Regions from separate parts of the Pseudomonas sp. 1L-C-7-B-C1 genome, predicted to be linked through region 3. Evidence: riboswitches for the same ligand, from Rfam matches in the RefSeq annotation. Region 3 holds a riboswitch; each other region holds the start of a gene.
What was found. A riboswitch is a leader RNA that binds a small molecule or an ion and turns the genes downstream of it on or off. The one in region 3 is predicted to bind cobalamin.
Positions count from the first base shown of each region.

Region 1 (2,258 bases), on a different contig from region 3:
CAGGGTTCAAACCGGCTTGCGTCGCGGGCGTGTCACTGCGACGAAACAGCCAGGCGCTGATCCAGCCCAGGGCAATCCAGAAAACCGCATTGGTCAGCAGCGACGCAATCTTGAATTGCGCTTCAAGGGCTTCCGGGGCGAGTGCCGAATGCACCGCCGGCTGAGGGGCGCCGACGATATGCGGCACCACCAGAATCATTGCGCCCACAACCTTCAAAAGCCAGTGCCGGGCAAACACCAACAACGCCAACCCTGCAGCCGTGGAGGCAGCAGTGCCCACCCACCAGATCTGCCGTTGGGTCAGGTCCGCCGCGACGGTGCCGGGCAGTTCGGGCGGCAAACCAAGAGTGGGCGCCAGCACGAATACCGCATAACCGGCCAATCCCCACATCACGCCTTCGCGGGCACTGGTCGGCGTACGCAGGGTGTACAGCGCCGCCAGCATCAAGGCGAACCCGACCGCGACCACCAGATTACCGCCGGTGGTGGACAGCACGCGCTGCCAGCCGTCTTCCGGCTCCCAGGCTTCGGCGTCATGGACGTGGCCGGCTATCGCACCGTCGCCGTGCTCGTGCATCTCAGTAGCCGGGGCCTTTTCGTAGGTCTCCGCCTGCAGGATCAGTGGCGCCACCGAGAAGCTCTGCAGCAGTGTCAACAACAGGGCGGCGAGCAGTCCGGTGAACCCGGCCGTTTGCGCAATTCGCTTGAACATGGCGGCAGGTCTCAATGGCAAGGGAAGGCGGAGCTGTGACGGGTGTCGTGTGCCGCGTTGTGCACCGCATCGATGTGGGAGAAACCGGCGAAGTACACCAGAAATGCGCCGAGAAACATCGCGCTGACGGCGGCAACAAGGCGCTGGCTTTGCGTGGCAGTCACGGCCGTTGTGGTGTTGCCGGCGGTGCCGGACGTCTGGCGGGGTGTGCTGATGGACATGGCGCTTCCCTCTGAAGTGGTTTCAGCGGACGGAAAGGCGCAAGGGCACCGCAGGCGAATGCCGGCAGTGCTCAACAGCGCCCGCCCACCGCGGGTTGTTATGGTGTGTTGTCGGGCCGGTCTCCGGGCTCGCGAGGGGCACATGCATCAGCCGTTACAGCCATCGTGCCTTCAAGAATCGCCTTCCCATATCGATGCCGACACAGTGGATCTGACTCTTCACTCGCTTACCGTTGCGGGGGCAGCACCGGACTGATGCACACCCGAAGGTCTGCACGCACCGGTTTCCCGTTTCACCCTGTGAAGGGCACCCGTAACAAGGTGTGTAGAAGACCACGCACGGTTCGTGTCGTCAATCGTGGGGTCATTCGCTGCGTCAATCGGCGCGGCAATCACTGCAACGGCGCGATTGACCGGCCTGCGGTCACTGCGTAGCCTTGCGCACTTGAGGTTCGCCGGCCGCCTTTTCATGTATCAAGGCCACCGGCGCTAAGAAGGGAATGCGGTTTCAAGCCGCAGCTGCCCCCGCAACTGTAAACGGACAGGTTCATTGCACAGCCACTGCGCGAGCGGGAAGGCGCGATGAATGCCAGTCGCCTGACGATGCCTGTCAGCAACCGGCCGCCGTGAGCCAGGAGACCTGCCTCGAATCGGACCGCTTGCAAGCGGCCGAGGCATTCCACTACAACCGGGCGGGGTGATCCGGTGGCGAATCGAACCGCGCGCCTGCTTCCGCCGGCCTGCGCTGTTTTCGTCCTCGTTGCCCCGCCGCACGCCTGAGGGCAACCGATGAAAACACTGGCCAAACTTCCCGTCACCATCGTCACCGGCTTTCTCGGCTCGGGCAAAACCACCTTGCTGCGGCACATGCTCGACAACGCCGAAGGCCGACGCATCGCCGTCATCGTCAATGAATTCGGCGAGTTGGGCATCGACGGCGACATCCTCAAGCAGTGCACCATCGGCTGCACCGAAGAAGAGGCCGTCGGTCGCGTCTACGAACTGGCCAACGGCTGCCTGTGCTGCACCGTTCAGGAAGAGTTCTTCCCGGTGATGCAGGAGCTGGTCGCCCGCCGCGGCGATCTCGATCACATCCTCATCGAAACCTCGGGCCTGGCCCTGCCGAAGCCGCTGGTGCAAGCCTTTCAGTGGCCGGAAATTCGCAACGCCTGCACCGTCGACGCGGTGATCACCGTGGTCGACAGCCCGGCCGTGATCGCCGGCACCTTCGCCGCGTTCCCGGATCAGGTCGACGCTCAGCGCAAGCTCGACCCGAACCTGGACCACGAATCGCCGCTGCACGAGCTGTTCGCCGACCAACTGGC
Region 1 is NZ_JBXAWH010000007.1:91,417-93,674, reverse strand. It holds gene AC0Z8Z_RS12725 (CbtA family protein) at 1-712, opposite strand, end outside; gene AC0Z8Z_RS12720 (CbtB domain-containing protein) at 724-933, opposite strand; cobalamin riboswitch at 1,031-1,263, opposite strand; cobalamin riboswitch at 1,365-1,595, shown strand; gene cobW (cobalamin biosynthesis protein CobW) at 1,723-2,258, shown strand, end outside.
Region 1: another riboswitch for cobalamin. It lies ahead of AC0Z8Z_RS12720 (CbtB domain-containing protein); the one in region 3 lies ahead of cobO (cob(I)yrinic acid a,c-diamide adenosyltransferase).

Region 2 (2,258 bases), on a different contig from region 3:
CCCGCCAGCACCGCCAACGCCATCAACGCGAGGGCCCAGGCACCGTGGCCGAAGATTCGGACGACGCTCGACCGGGGCATGCTGAATGACGTCATTGCGCTTGAGTGGCCTGAGCCAGTTGCTCGATGCCGTCAAACAGCCGCACGCTGGACTCCATGGCGCTGGCGTCCATGATCACGATGCGATTGTTTTTCACCGCGTCCATGTTGCGGGTGACAGGGTCGGAGCGGAGAAACGCCAGCTTCTTCTCGTGATCGTCGGCCGGGAAGCGGCGACGGTCCATGCGTGCGATGACCAGCACGGTCGGGTTGGCCTTGGCGATGGTTTCCCAGCCCACGGTCGGCCATTCCTCATCGGAGTCGATGACGTTACGCATGCCGAGGGTGTCGAGCATGAAGTTGGGGATGCCCTTGCGCCCGGCCACGTAAGGGTCGACGTTGATGTCCGGGCTGGAAAACCAGAACACCGCCGAGACGGGTGGATTGTCATGGGCTTTCGCTTGCGTCACCGCCTGGGCCAGCCGGGTTTGGTAACCCGTGATCAATTGCTCGCCACGGTCCTGCACGTCGAAGATCTGCGCCAGCTGACGCAGGCTTTTGTACAGGGTGTCGATGCGGAAGGCTTCGAGGCGCGTGCCGTCAGCGCCAACCCGGTTGTTCTTGCCCTCGCAATCGGACGGCAGGATGTAGGTCGGGATGCCCAGATCGCGAAACTGCTCGCGGGTGCCGACCGCGCCCTGGGGCCCGACCATCCACTCAAACTGCACCGGCACGAAATCCGGGCGTTTGCCGATCACTGATTCAAAACTCGGCGCGTTGTCGGCCAGGCGCTCGATGCCGTCGTTGAGGGTTTGGTACTGGGGCAGCACGGGATTGAACCACAGCGAAGTGCCGATCACGTTGGGGCCCAGGCCGAGGGCGTAGAGCATCTCGGTGGCGGCCTGGCCGATGGTGACGGTTTTCTGCGGGGCATGGGTGAAGGTCAGCGGTTCGCCGCAGTTGTCCACGGTCAAAGGGTAGGCCGTCGACGCCGCGAAACCGGCGGTGGGCAAAGTCAGCGTGACGAGCAGGGCGGCGAGGCGGCGCAGCGGCATGAACAGCGATCTCCAGAAAGCCTGAGTGCTTGGCGAAGCAGGCGCTGGAAAGTCCACCCGACGGGCGCCCCTACGATGAGGGCGAGCACAGCGTGCGCGAGCGACGCGCGAACGGGAGTCCTTCCCCGGACACCCCGCCGGTGAATGAATATGCTGGCCGGCAGGTCTCCTGACTGGCGCATCATCGCTATGCTTCGGCCTTCCCGGGGTCACCCAGTGGCAAACAGGAAGCAGGGCTCAGCGCCTACAGTTGCGGGGACAGTTCCGTTTCAGCGCGCAGCGCGCCTGGGGATTCCCTATTAATTCCGAGTGGAAACCGGCGGCGGGGATACTAAACGATTCGGCGGGTGGAGGCGAATGCGGCGGCGGTGTGGCAGAGGCTAATACCTGTGGGAGTGAGCTTGCTCGCGAAGAGGCCGGCACATCCGCTAAATCTTCAGTGGCCAGGATGCAGTCTTCGCGAGCAAGCTCACTCCTACAAGGGTTCGTGCGCGCTCTTCGTAAGTCCAGAGGGGCTGCCTACAGCTTAAACGGCCAACCGACGATCTTCTTCGGCCGAGGCGTCGCATAGGTCCGCACTTTCGAGGTCTTCAACCCCAGACGCACCAGCGATTCGGCCAGCGCCACCGCTGCGGTGACGCCATCCACCACGGGCACGCCGGCGCGGTCGCGGATGAGTTGATCCAGCCCGGCCATGCCGCCGCAGCCCAGGCAGATCACTTCGGCCTTGTCGCGGGTCACCGCGTCGAGGGCCTGCTCAACGATGGCTTCGACCGCACGCTCGGGCGATTCTTCCAGCTCCAGTACGCTCATGCCACTGGCCCGCACCGACGCGCAGCGCTCGTACACGCCGGCCAGCTTCAAACGGTCTTCGATCAGCGGCACGGTGCGGTCCAGCGTCGTGACCACGGCGTATTTATGCCCCAGCAGCATCGCCAGGCTGGCCGCGGCTTCGGTGATGTCCACCACCGGCACATCGAGCAATTCCTGCAAGCCCTCGCGGCCGTGCTCGCCGTAGCCGGCTTGGATCACCGCGTCGTAAGGCCCTTCGTAGGACATCACCCGGTCCATCACCGCAATGGCCGCCAGGTAACTTTCGAAATTGCCTTCCACCGACTCGGCGCCGAAGCGCGGGGTCAGGCCGATGATCTCGGTGCCAAGCGAG
Region 2 is NZ_JBXAWH010000012.1:150,562-152,819, forward strand. It holds gene AC0Z8Z_RS18980 (FecCD family ABC transporter permease) at 1-23, opposite strand, end outside; gene AC0Z8Z_RS18985 (ABC transporter substrate-binding protein) at 92-1,093, opposite strand; cobalamin riboswitch at 1,236-1,429, opposite strand; gene AC0Z8Z_RS18990 (aspartate/glutamate racemase family protein) at 1,613-2,258, opposite strand, start outside.
Region 2: another riboswitch for cobalamin. It lies ahead of AC0Z8Z_RS18985 (ABC transporter substrate-binding protein); the one in region 3 lies ahead of cobO (cob(I)yrinic acid a,c-diamide adenosyltransferase).

Region 3 (2,258 bases):
CCTGCACCAGGCCGAGGTGCCGGCTGGGCAGCTCAATGCCGGTTTCACGGGACAGCGCGCCGTACCAGCGCAGGCCTTCGGTCAGGCTGCCTTCCAGCAACTGCGCGTGGCGCACCGTACCGACGCGATTGGCCAGCACGCCGGCGAACGGCAGATCCGGCTGATAGCGCGCCAGTCCCAGCGCCAAAGCGCCGAAGGTCTGGGCCATGGCCGTGCCGTCAATCACGCCCAGCACCGGCACGCCGAAACGCCGCGCCAGGTCGGCGCTGGAGGGGGTGCCGTCGAACAAGCCCATGACGCCTTCGATGAGGATCAGGTCGGCATCGGCAGCGGCTTCCCATAAAAGGCGCCGGCTTTCGTCCTCGCCGATCATCCACATGTCCAGTTGGTACACCGGATGGCCGCTGGCGCGTTCAAGAATCATCGGGTCGAGAAAGTCCGGCCCACATTTGAACACGCGCACCTTGCGCCCCTGATTGCGGTGCAGACGGGCCAGTGCGGCAGTGACGGTGGTTTTGCCCTGACCGGACGCCGGCGCTGCGATCAGCACTGCCGGGCAGTGCCGGGGTTGACGCTCACTCACAGTTCGATGCCTTTCTGGGCCTTGATGCCGGCTTGAAAGGCATGCTTGACCACGCCGATTTCGGACACGGTGTCTGAAAGGTCGATCAATTCATGCTTCGCCCCGCGACCGGTGACGATCACATGCTGCATCGGTGGCCGTGCCTGCAGATCGCTCAGCACCTGCTCCAGGTCCAGATAACCGTGCTTGAGGGCGATGTTCAGCTCATCGAGCACGACCATACCGATGGACGCGTCCTTGAGCATCTCCCGGGCCACGGCCCAGGCGGCTTCGGCGGCGGCGATGTCACGCTGGCGGTCCTGGGTTTCCCAGGTGAAGCCCTCGCCCATCACGTGGTAACGCACTTGTTCAGGGAAGCGGCGGAAGAACAGCTCTTCGCCGGTGCTGTGGCGGCCTTTGATGAACTGAACGACGCCGCACTGCATGCCGTGGCCCATGGCGCGGGCGAGCATGCCGAACGCCGAACTGCTCTTGCCTTTGCCGTTGCCGGTCAGCACCAACAGCAATCCGCATTCATTCGGCGCGCTGGAAATGCGCTCGTCCATCACCGCCTTTTTGCGCAGCATGCGCGCCAGGTGGCGTTCGTCACGTTCGGGGGATTCGCTCATCTCAGCTCTCCGCTTGAGGGCAGGTGTGGCAGACGGAGGGCACGGGCAAAGACTGTCAGCAGGCACCGGACAAGGCCGGCCTGCAGCAGAGCATCGCCCTCCGTGATGCTGTTCGATGGATCAGGCCGGTCTCCGGACTCATGAGTTGCCACAAGCGTGGCAGGCCATGCGCCTTCCCATGTTCAGCGAACACAGTGGCATCGTGCGTGGCCCAGACTCATTTACCGTTGCGGAGGCAGCGCCGGAATTGATCGCACGAGCAATCGCACCGGCTTCCCTGTTTCACCCTGTGGACCAACGAAGTCCCGGGCACCTGAAACATGGCGCGAAGGTTAGAGGGTTGACTGGGGAGCGTCAATCGAACCGTGGGCAGAGCGCCCACGGGTTTACGGGATTTCACCCTGAAAGGCACAGGTGTTCATGCAGCAACAGCCCATGAACACATTGCCTCAGAAGCGACTATTGCCTGGCGAGGTTCGATGGCTGGATAACGCGTTTGGCGTTCAGCCAGGCTTTTTGCCAATAGGGCTTGTCGAGGCTGTCGAGTTTGACGGTGCCGCCGGTGGCTGGTGCGTGAACGAATCGCCCTTCCCCGACGTAGATGCCGGCATGGCTGACGTGGGAGCCGCCGCTGGTGGCGAAGAACACCAGATCACCGGTCTGCAGCTGACTGCGATCGATGTCAGGACCGCGCAGGGTGATCATATCCCGTGTCGACCGCGGCAAGGTGATCCCCGCCGCATCGTGGTAGACGTAGCCGATCAGGCCACTGCAATCGAATCCCGAATCAGGCGTGTTGCCGCCCCAGCGATAGGGCGTGCCAACGAGGCCGATCGCGCGCAACAAGACGTCGTCGGCGAGCGGTGAAGCAAACTGGGGAGGAGCGGAAACCACAGGCCGATAGACGACCTTGCGCGGAGCGGGCGGTGGAGTGCTGGAACACGCGGCCAGCAGCACAGCCAGAGAGGCAACCATCAGGCGAACCGTTAACGACATAAACACGACAACCTGTGCGGGGTGCAGCTTACTTTGCCGACAGCCGGGGTTGCGCGCAAGAGGGCCGAACC
Region 3 is NZ_JBXAWH010000011.1:218,290-220,547, forward strand. It holds gene AC0Z8Z_RS18175 (cobyrinic acid a,c-diamide synthase CobB) at 1-583, opposite strand, end outside; gene cobO (cob(I)yrinic acid a,c-diamide adenosyltransferase) at 580-1,191, opposite strand; cobalamin riboswitch at 1,298-1,523, opposite strand; gene AC0Z8Z_RS18185 (C40 family peptidase) at 1,651-2,187, opposite strand.